DNA from 2 places in the Stenotrophomonas sp. YJH_SMC_20 genome. Region 2 is predicted to be linked to the other one. Evidence: predicted binding sites of a transcription regulator. Region 2 holds the regulator's gene; the other holds the start of a gene.
What was found. The regulator HrcA, encoded in region 2, represses chaperone genes, less so after heat shock. The targets are predictions, from matches to a motif close to TTNGCACTCNNNNNNNNNGAGTGCNAA.
Positions count from the first base shown of each region.

Region 1 (4,749 bases), on a different contig from region 2:
GGCGCGGTGGTGTTCGACGAGCGCAACCTGCTGAAGGTGCGCGGCGGCGACGTGCCGCGCCACCGACGCGCGGTGGGGGCGGTCTACCAGGACCACCGCCTGCTGATGGACCGCTCCATCGCCGAGAACGTTGCACTGCCGCTGATCCTGCGCGGTACCCGCCGTAGTGACATCAACAAGCGCGTGCGCTCGGTACTCGAGCGGATGGGGCTGGGCCATCGCGAGAAGGCGCTGCCCTCGCAGCTGTCGGCCGGCGAACAGCAGCGCGTCGGCATCGCCCGCGCGATCGTCGGCGAGCCCAAGCTGCTGGTGGCCGATGAGCCGACCGGCAATCTCGACCCCACCCTGGCAGCGGAGATCATGGCCCTGTTCGCCGAGCTGCCCGCGCGCGGCACCAGCGTGCTGGTGGTCAGTCACGACCTGCCGCTGCTGCGCCGCATGCGCAAGCGCGTATTGATCCTCGACCACGGCCGGCTGGTGGATGACATCTCGCCGCAGGACCTGGCGGAGTAACCGATGGCGAAGAACGAAAACAGCGAAGCCGCCGCCCCGTCGCGCGTGGGCGTCTGGTTCCAGCACCACGTGCACAGCGTGGTGTTCAGCCTGGGCCGCGCCTGCCGCAAGCCGTGGGCGACCCTGCTGACCGTGATGGTCATGGCGCTGGCCCTGGCGTTGCCGCTGGGGCTGTCGATCGCGCTGGACAACCTCAAGCAGTTCGCCGGCAGCGTGCAGCAGTCGCGCGACATCAACGTGTTCCTGAAGGGCAACATCGATGGTCCCGGCGCGCTTCGCCTGGCCGGCCAGCTGCGCGACCGCGATGACGTGGCCGAAGTGAATGTGCGCACACCCGAGCAGGGCCTGCAGGAACTGCGCGATGCCGGCCTCGGTGAGGCGATCGATGCGCTCAACGACAATCCGTTGCCCTCGCTGCTGGTGATCACCCCGGGCCAGGGCAAGGACGACGCACGCCTGGCACGCGCGCTGGAAAGCCTGCCCGAGGCCGATCTGGTGCAGCACGATGCGCTGTGGCGCCAGCGCCTGGACGCCTGGCTGGCGTTCGGCGCGCGGCTGGTGCAGGTGCTGTCGGTGCTGCTCGGCGCGGGTGCCGCGCTGGTGGTCGGCAACACGGTGCGCCTGGACATCCAGGCGCGCCGCGAAGAGATCGGCGTGCTGCAGCTGCTTGGCGCCAGCGATGGCTTCATCCGCCGCCCCTTCCTGTATCTGGGTGCGTGGTATGGCCTGGGCGCAGGCGCGGTTGCACTGGCCCTGATCGGCGCCGCCGGTGCCGCGCTGCGCGTGCCGCTGGCCGAACTCTCGCGCAGCTACGGCAGCCCGTTCGTGCTGCATGGCCTGGACCTGCTGCATGGTGGCCTGGTCCTGCTCGGCACGCTGCTGCTGGGCTGGCTGGGTGCCTGGCTGGTGACCGGCCACTTCCTCCGCCAGACCCGCCCGACCGATACCTGAGACCGGCATGCAACCGCAAGCGCTGAAGCACCTTGAAGGGCCCGCGACGCGGGTGATGGTGGTCGATGGCTCGAAGCTGGTCCGCAAGCTGATCGCCGACGTCCTGCAGCGCGACCTGCCGGGCGTGGATGTGATTGGCTGCGACAGCATCGAAGACGCGCAGCAGGCGCTGGCGCAGGGCCCGGTGGACCTGGTGACGACCTCGCTGACCTTGCGTGATGGCGACGGCCTGGCGCTGGCGCGCATGGTCCGCGAAGCGGCCGGACAGGCCTATGTGCCGGTGATCGTGGTTTCCGGCGACGCCCAGCAGCACCTGGAGCAGCGCCGCTTCACCGAGTACGTCACGGACTATTTCGACAAATCCCTGGGCCATGAAGCGCTGGCGACCTTCATCCGTGGCTATGTGCAGCCGCAGACCATCCCCGGCGCCACCATCCTCTATATCGAGGACAGCCGCGTAGTGGCCGAGGCCACCAAGCGCATGCTCGAGCGGCAGCAGTTGAACGTGCTGCACGTGGTCAGCGCCGAAGAGGCCTTCACCCTGCTCACCGCCGAGTCGCTGGGCCGCAGCCGCCACCGCATCGACCTGGTGCTGACCGACGTCACCCTGAAGGGCGAGCTGAGCGGCCGCGACGTGGTGCAGCGCGTGCGCGTGGACTTCGGCTACGGCAAGCGCCGCCTGCCCGTGCTGGTGATGACCGGCGACGGCAACCCCCACAACCAGACCGGGCTGCTGCAGTCCGGTGCCAACGACCTGGTGCTCAAGCCGATCGAAGAGCGGCTGCTGGTCACCAAGGTGCTGTTCCAGCTGCGCCTGGCTCGATTGAATGATGGACCTTTGTTGCGATGATCGATGAAGTAACCGACACCCCGACGATCCAGCTGGAACCGAGCTGGAAGCAGCACGTCGGTGAGTACCTGTTGCAGCCGCAGATGCGCGAGCTGTCGGCCTTCCTGCGCCAGCGCAAGGCCAGCGGTGCGGCGGTGTTCCCGCCCGGGCCGCAGATCTTCGCAGCGTTTGACGCCACGCCGTTCGAGCAGGTGAAGGTGGTGATCCTCGGCCAGGACCCGTACCACGGGCGCGGCCAGGCCCACGGCCTGAGTTTCTCGGTACCGCCCGGCGTGCCGGTGCCGCCGTCGCTGCTGAACATCTACAAGGAGATCGAGAGCGATCTCGGTATCCCGCGCCCGGACCACGGCTGCCTGATCCCGTGGGCGCAACGGGGCGTGCTGCTGCTCAATGCCGTGCTGACGGTGGAGGAGGGCAAGGCCGGCGCGCACCAGGGCCGTGGCTGGGAAGGCTTCACCGATCATGTGGTGGACGTGCTCAACCGCGAGCGCGAAGGCCTGGTGTTCATGCTCTGGGGCGCCTACGCGCAGCAGAAGGGCAAGGTCATCGACACCCGCCGCCATCGCGTGCTGAAGGCCCCGCATCCGTCGCCGCTGTCGGCCCATCGTGGCTTCCTCGGCTGCCGCCATTTCTCCATGGCCAACGAGTACCTGCAGCGCCGCGGCCAGGCCCCGATCGACTGGTCGCTGCCGCCGCGCTCGGCGCTCTGAGCGCCGGCGAGTGGCCGGGCCTGAACGCCGGACAACGTTCCCCGTCCTGAATGGGCCTCCGGAACGGCGCGTTCAGCTCCGCTTGACCGGAATCAGCAGGTTTTCAGTGGGTAATTGCTTGAATTCCAAGGGATTGTGAATCCCGAAAAGCGTGCTCGCCACTGTCATCAAATCGCGCTACGGTAGGGCTCTGTTTGGGACCAGTGTTGCATCAATGGGATGCTGGAACTTTTTCCTCCTTTAGCAGTCCAAATCCCGGACTGCTAAGATGGGTGCCTATGAGCCAGAACACCTCTACTGCCCTTGTGGCAAACAATCTCCCGATTCCCAGTGCGCTCGGTTCGCTGGACGCCTACATCGGTGCCGTGCACCAGATTCCGGTGCTGTCGGTCGATGACGAACAGGACCTGGCCCGTCGCTTCCGCGACGGCAACGATCTGGACGCCGCCCGCGAGCTGGTGCATTCGCACCTGCGCTTCGTGGTGCACGTGGCCCGCGGCTACAACGGCTACGGCCTCGCCCTGGGCGACCTGATCCAGGAAGGCAACATCGGCCTGATGAAGGCGGTCAAGCGCTTCGACCCGGACATGGGCGTGCGCCTGGTCTCTTTCGCCGTGCACTGGATCCGTGCCGAAATGCACGAGTTCATCCTGAAGAACTGGCGCATCGTGAAGGTCGCCACCACCAAGGCGCAGCGCAAGCTGTTCTTCAACCTGCGCAAGTCGAAGACGCGCTTGGGCTGGATGAACGCGGCGGAAGTGAGCGCGGTGGCCAAGGACCTGAACGTGTCCGAGCGCGAGGTCATGGAAATGGAGTCGCGCCTGTCCGGCCGCGATATCGGTTTCGATGCGCCGTCCGACGAGGACAACGAACACGCACCGCCGTCGCCGGCTGCGTTCCTGGTTGCCGATGATGAAGACCCGTCGATGGCTTACGAGCGCGAGGACAGCGAAGACAACCAGATGCAGCTGCTGCGCGAAGGCCTGGCCGAACTGGATGCGCGTTCGCGCGACATCATCCGTCGTCGCTGGCTGGATGCCGACAGCAAGGTGACGCTGCAGGAGCTGGCCGACGAGTACGGCGTGTCGGCCGAGCGCATCCGCCAGGTCGAGGCGAACGCGCTGAAGAAGATGAAGGCGCTGTTCACCGCGTAAGGCATGGATCTTAGGTTCGGTTCCTATTTCCGGACCCGTTCTGATGAAAAGCCCCGGCGTTGGTCGGGGCTTTTTTGTTCGGCCGGCATGGCAGTTGGTAATGCAGGCCGCTGATCGGCTGCTTCAGTAGTACCAGCCCATGGCTGGCAGTCATGCGCTTCCGGTGGCCGTTCAAGCCCTCGCGAGGTTTATAGCCAAGGGCCTGGTCCAATTCAGAATGGTCCCTTTGGCCTCAGTCCTGGAGTTGGACTCCGATGACTGCCTTCCTGTGCTATGAATGCCAAGCCTTGCTTCAAGGCTCTTTCATGGATTGGAATGATGCGCAGGTTCGGGGGAACTGCAGGCGGTGTGTCCACCCGCTTCGGGGCATTTGAAGGTCGAACTCGCAAGCTTGGTGTCATAGGCGCCTGGCTGTGCTGCTTGCTGCTGATGGGCCTTGGCCTGTCACCATCCGCAATCGCCCAGACAACGATCACATACATTCACACTGATGCCCTCGGCTCGGTTGTGGCCGAAAGCGATGCCAACGGCAACGTCATCAAACGATATGACTACGAGCCCTACGGGGCCG
Region 1 covers NZ_JCAFRG010000004.1:366,326-371,074, forward strand. The annotation lists gene ftsE (cell division ATP-binding protein FtsE) at 1-513, shown strand, start outside; gene ftsX (permease-like cell division protein FtsX) at 517-1,464, shown strand; gene AC5P6A_RS10055 (response regulator) at 1,472-2,314, shown strand; gene ung (uracil-DNA glycosylase) at 2,311-3,024, shown strand; gene rpoH (RNA polymerase sigma factor RpoH) at 3,303-4,178, shown strand; gene AC5P6A_RS10070 (RHS repeat domain-containing protein) at 4,527-4,749, shown strand, end outside.
Region 1: a site for HrcA is predicted at 3,265-3,291, ahead of rpoH (RNA polymerase sigma factor RpoH). Genes of this name have one in related genera too.

Region 2 (4,749 bases):
TTGGCGCGCTCGGCAGCGTCCTTCAGGCGCTGCAGGGCCAGCGGATCCTTGCGCAGGTCGATGCCCTGGTCCTTGTTGAACTCTTCAACCAGGTACTCGATGACGCGGTTGTCGAAGTCTTCGCCGCCCAGGAAGGTGTCGCCGTTGGTGGCCAGCACTTCGAACTGCTTTTCACCGTCGACGTTGGCGATCTCGATCACCGAGACGTCGAAGGTGCCGCCGCCCAGGTCGTACACCACGATCTTGCGATCCTTGTTGTCGCCCTTGTCCAGGCCATAGGCCAGCGCGGCCGCGGTCGGCTCGTTGATGATGCGCTTGACGTCCAGGCCGGCGATGCGGCCGGCGTCCTTGGTCGCCTGGCGCTGGCTGTCGTTGAAGTAGGCCGGCACGGTGATGACCGCTTCGGTGACCTTCTCACCGAGGAAGTCCTCGGCGGTCTTCTTCATCTTTTCCAGCACCTTGGCCGAGATTTCCTGCGGCGCCATCTTCTTGCCGTCGCTGGTGGCCACCCAGGCGTCGCCATTGTCATGGGCCAGGATGCTGTACGGGACGTGGGCGATGTCCTTCTGCACCTCGCCATCGGTGAACTTGCGGCCGATCAGGCGCTTCACCGCGTAGAAGGTGTTCTTCGGGTTGGTCACGGCCTGGCGCTTGGCCGAGGCACCGACCAGGACTTCGCCGTCCTTGGTGTAGGCGACGATCGACGGGGTGGTGCGATCGCCTTCCGAATTCTCGATGACGCGGGCCTTGCCGCCGTCCATGATCGCCACGCACGAGTTGGTGGTGCCGAGGTCGATACCAATGATCTTGCCCATGGGGGAGACTCCTGAGGATACTTGTTGGGGTCAGTCCGGCCGTTCGGCCGGTGGATGAATACGATGTGGGGGAGGCTCGTGGAACATTCAAGCCATCCTCCGAACGCTGTGTTTCCGGTCATCCGGCGCGTTCAGCGTCGGGTCGGGTGGCGGTGGCTGTCCGCCGCCCGGCCCCGCGGGATCACTCGGCGGCCACCACCACCAGCGCCGGCCGCAGCAGGCGCTCGTTGAGCAGGTAGCCCTTCTGGAACACGGTCACCACGCTGCCCGGGGCGGCGCCCGGGGTCGGGGCCTGGCTGATCGCCTGGTGGTGTTCCGGGTTGAACGGCTGGCCGATCGGGTCCAGCAGGACCAGGCCGTTGTCGGCAGCGACCTTGAGCAGCTGCTTGTAGGTAAGCTCCAGGCCTTCGCGCAGCGGGTGCGGGTCGTCGCCGGCGGCCTTCAGGCCGGCGTCCAGGCTGTCGAACACGGGGAGCAGATCGCCCAGCAGCTTCTCGTTGGCGAACTTGCGGGCCTGTTCGATGTCACGGGCAACGCGCTTGCGCTGGTTCTCCAGGTCGGCGCGCTCACGCAGGGCATCGGCCTTGACCTGTTCGATTTCGGCGCGCAGGCGCTCGACTTCGTCGTTGACGCCGGCGGTGGCGGCCGCATCGGCGGCACTCTGCTGGGATTCGATATCTGGCTGTTCGTGGTTCATGTCTGGGTCCCTGGCGGTCAAACTCCGCCTCCAACCACCCTAGTGTGGGCGGGATGCTGCGTTTCAAGCGTCGGATGTTCCCGGCGTGCGCGAGGCCGGTGAAAAGGCCGCGCCGAGCACATCGGCCGTGGCCTGGACCAGCGGGATCACGCGGTCGTAGGCCATCCGCTTGGGACCGATCACGCCCAGCACGCCCAGCACCTGGCCGTTGGCGGTGTACGGGGCGGTGACCAGCGAGACGCCCTGCAGCGGCATCATCCCGGTCTCCTCGCCGATGAAGATGCGCACGCCCGGCGCCTGGATGGTCCGCTCCAGCAGCTGCAGGATCTCGCGCTTGCTGGAGAACAGCTCGAACAGTTCGCGCAGGCGCTCCAGGTCAGACAGGTCCTGCACCCCCATCAGCCGGGTCTGGCCGGCCACCAGCATGTCGTCGGCCGGCGGCTGCAGGGCCTGTTCGGCCAGTTCGATGCTGTGCGCCAGCAGCTGTTCCAGTTCGGACCGGGCATCGCGCAGTTCCAGCAGCAGGCGGGTGCGGATCTCGGCCAGCGGCAGGCCGGCGAAATGCGCATTGAGGTAGTTGGCGACCTGCTCCAGCTGCCCCGGCGCAAACTCCTGGCGGGTCTCAATGACCCGGTTCTGTACCTCGTTGTCGGCGAACACCAGGATCGCCAGCACCCGCCGTCCGTCCAGCGCCACGAAATCGATCTGGCGGAAGGCGAACTGCTCCCGCCGCGGGGCGCTGACCACGCCGACGAAGTGGCTCATCGCCGACAACAGTTCCGAAGCGCTGCCGAGCAGGGCCTGGGTGCTGCCACCGCCGGCCAGCTCCTGGCGCAGCCGGGCCAGCTCGCCCTCGCCCGGCGGCTGCATCTGCAGCAGGCTGTCGACGAATACCCGGTAGCCGTGCGCGGTCGGTACCCGCCCGGCCGAGGTATGCGGCGAGGCCAGCAGGCCCAGGTCCTCCAGGTCGCCGAGGATGTTGCGGATGGTGGCCGGGCTGACCTCCAGCCCGGCCACGCGTGCCAGCGTCTGCGAGCCCACCGGCTCACCGTCCTGGATATAACGCGCGATCAGCGTGCGCAGCAGATGGCGCGCACGCGGGGCAAGCTGGTCGGGAGAACCGTGCATGGAATCAACCTGTGAGACACGGACACTAGATAATGGCGGCGCATCACCTTGGCAAGTCATTGGACCTCCCGCGCCCGCGTGCTAGCGTTGCGCGGCTGCTGATACCCCCTTACCCATGCTCAGACATCTTTCGATCAAGGATTTCGCCGTCGTCCGCGCTACCGAACTGGAGTTCGGGCCAGGCATGACCGTGGTTTCAGGCGAGACCGGCGCCGGCAAGTCGCTGATGGTCGACGCGCTGGGCTTCCTGTCCGGCCTGCGCGCCGACAGCGGCGTGGTCCGCCATGGCGCCGCCCGCGCCGAGCTTTCCGCCGAATTCGCGCTGGAGCAGCTGCAGGCCGCCCGCCAGTGGCTGGCCGACAACGAGCTGGACGACGAGGACCAATGCCAGCTGCGCCGCGTGATCCGCGCCGACGGCGGTTCCCGGGCCTGGATCAACGGCCGCCCGGTGACCCTGGCCCAGCTGGGCGACCTGGCCTCGTTGCTGGTGGAGATCCACGGCCAGCACGAACAGCAGGCCCTGCTGACGCGCCCGTCGCAGCTGGCGCTGCTGGATGCCTATGCCGGCAACGAGAACGAACGCCGCCAGGTACGGCGCGCCGCCGCGGCCTGGCAGGCACTGGTCGATGAATCGCTGGCGCTGTCGCAACAGGGCGACGTCAGTGACCGGATCGGCTTCCTCGAGCACCAGCTGCGCGAACTGGACCGGGAAGACCTTGAGCCGGAATCGATCGCGGCACTCGGCGCCAGCCACCGTCGCCAGGCCCACGCCAGCGCCCTGCTGAGTGCCTGCCAGGCGGCCAGCAACCAGCTCAACGGTGACGACGGCAGCTCCGCGCTGGACCTGTTGCAGCAGGTGCGCCACGAGCTGTCGCGCCTGATCGAACACGACCCACGGCTGGGCGAGGTGGACGGCCTGATCGAGAATGCCTCGATCCAGCTGCACGAAGCCCTGTCGCTGCTTGACCGCGTGCACGACGATCTGGATGCCGACCCGGAACAGTTCGAGGAGAACGAGCGCCGCCTCGGCCGCCTGCACGACCTGGCCCGCAAGCACCGCGTGCCGATGGACGAGCTGGGCGCGCAACGCGAGCGCATGCATGCCGAAGTGGAGCAACTGCGCGGCGCCGACGAGCGCCTGCAGCGCCTGGCCGGCGAGATCGACAAGGCCGCCGCCGCCTGGCGCGTGCAGGCTGAAGTGCTGACCGCCAGCCGCCGCAGCGCCGCCGCCGAACTGTCGGCCACCACCACCAGCATCATCGCCGAACTGGGCATGGGCGGCGGCCAGTTCCTGATCGAACTGGAGCCGCAGGACGCCGACAAGCCGGATCCGCAGGGCGCCGAACGGGTGGAGTTTCTGGTGGCGGCCAACGCCGGCCAGCCGCCGCGCGCCCTGCGCAAGGTGGCCTCGGGCGGTGAACTGTCACGCATCTCGCTGGCCATTGAAGTGGCCGCGCTGGATCTGGACGCGGTGCCGACGATGGTGTTCGACGAAGTGGATTCAGGCATCGGCGGCGCGGTGGCCGACATCGTCGGCCAGAAGCTGCGCGCACTGGGCGAGAAGCGCCAGGTGCTGTGCGTGACCCATCTGCCGCAGGTCGCCTCCAAGGGCCATGCCCATTACCGGGTCAGCAAGGCGCCGGTGGAAGGCATGACCCAGAGCGCCGTGGAAAAGCTGGACAGCAAGGCGCGCGAAGAAGAGCTGGCGCGCATGCTGGGTGGCGTGGAAGTGAGCAAGGAAGCGCGCGCCGCCGCGCGCAAGCTGCTGCAGGTGTAACGCCGCCCGAGCCGGGCATAGGCCCGGCTTCCGCGCGGTAGTGCCGGCCGCTGGCCGGCAACCCAACACGGGTGGGCGAAGATCGTGAGGTTGCCGGCCAGCGGCCGGCCCTACCCCCGTGGCTGCGTCAGATCGACCTGTTCCACCAGGAAATCGAGGAACGCGCGTACCCGCAGCGGCAGGTAACCGCCCTGCCCCAGGAACACTGCGTGTACTTCTTCCAGGTCACCCGGATTGGCCTCTTCCAGCACCGGCAGCAGGCGCCCGGCGGCGACGTCGTCCTGCACCTGGAACGCGGCCAGGCGGGCCATGCCCAGACCACCCAGCACCAG
Region 2 covers NZ_JCAFRG010000003.1:236,416-241,164, reverse strand. The annotation lists gene dnaK (molecular chaperone DnaK) at 1-815, opposite strand, end outside; gene grpE (nucleotide exchange factor GrpE) at 997-1,512, opposite strand; gene hrcA (heat-inducible transcriptional repressor HrcA) at 1,576-2,640, opposite strand; gene recN (DNA repair protein RecN) at 2,756-4,417, shown strand; gene AC5P6A_RS07170 (LysR family transcriptional regulator) at 4,528-4,749, opposite strand, start outside.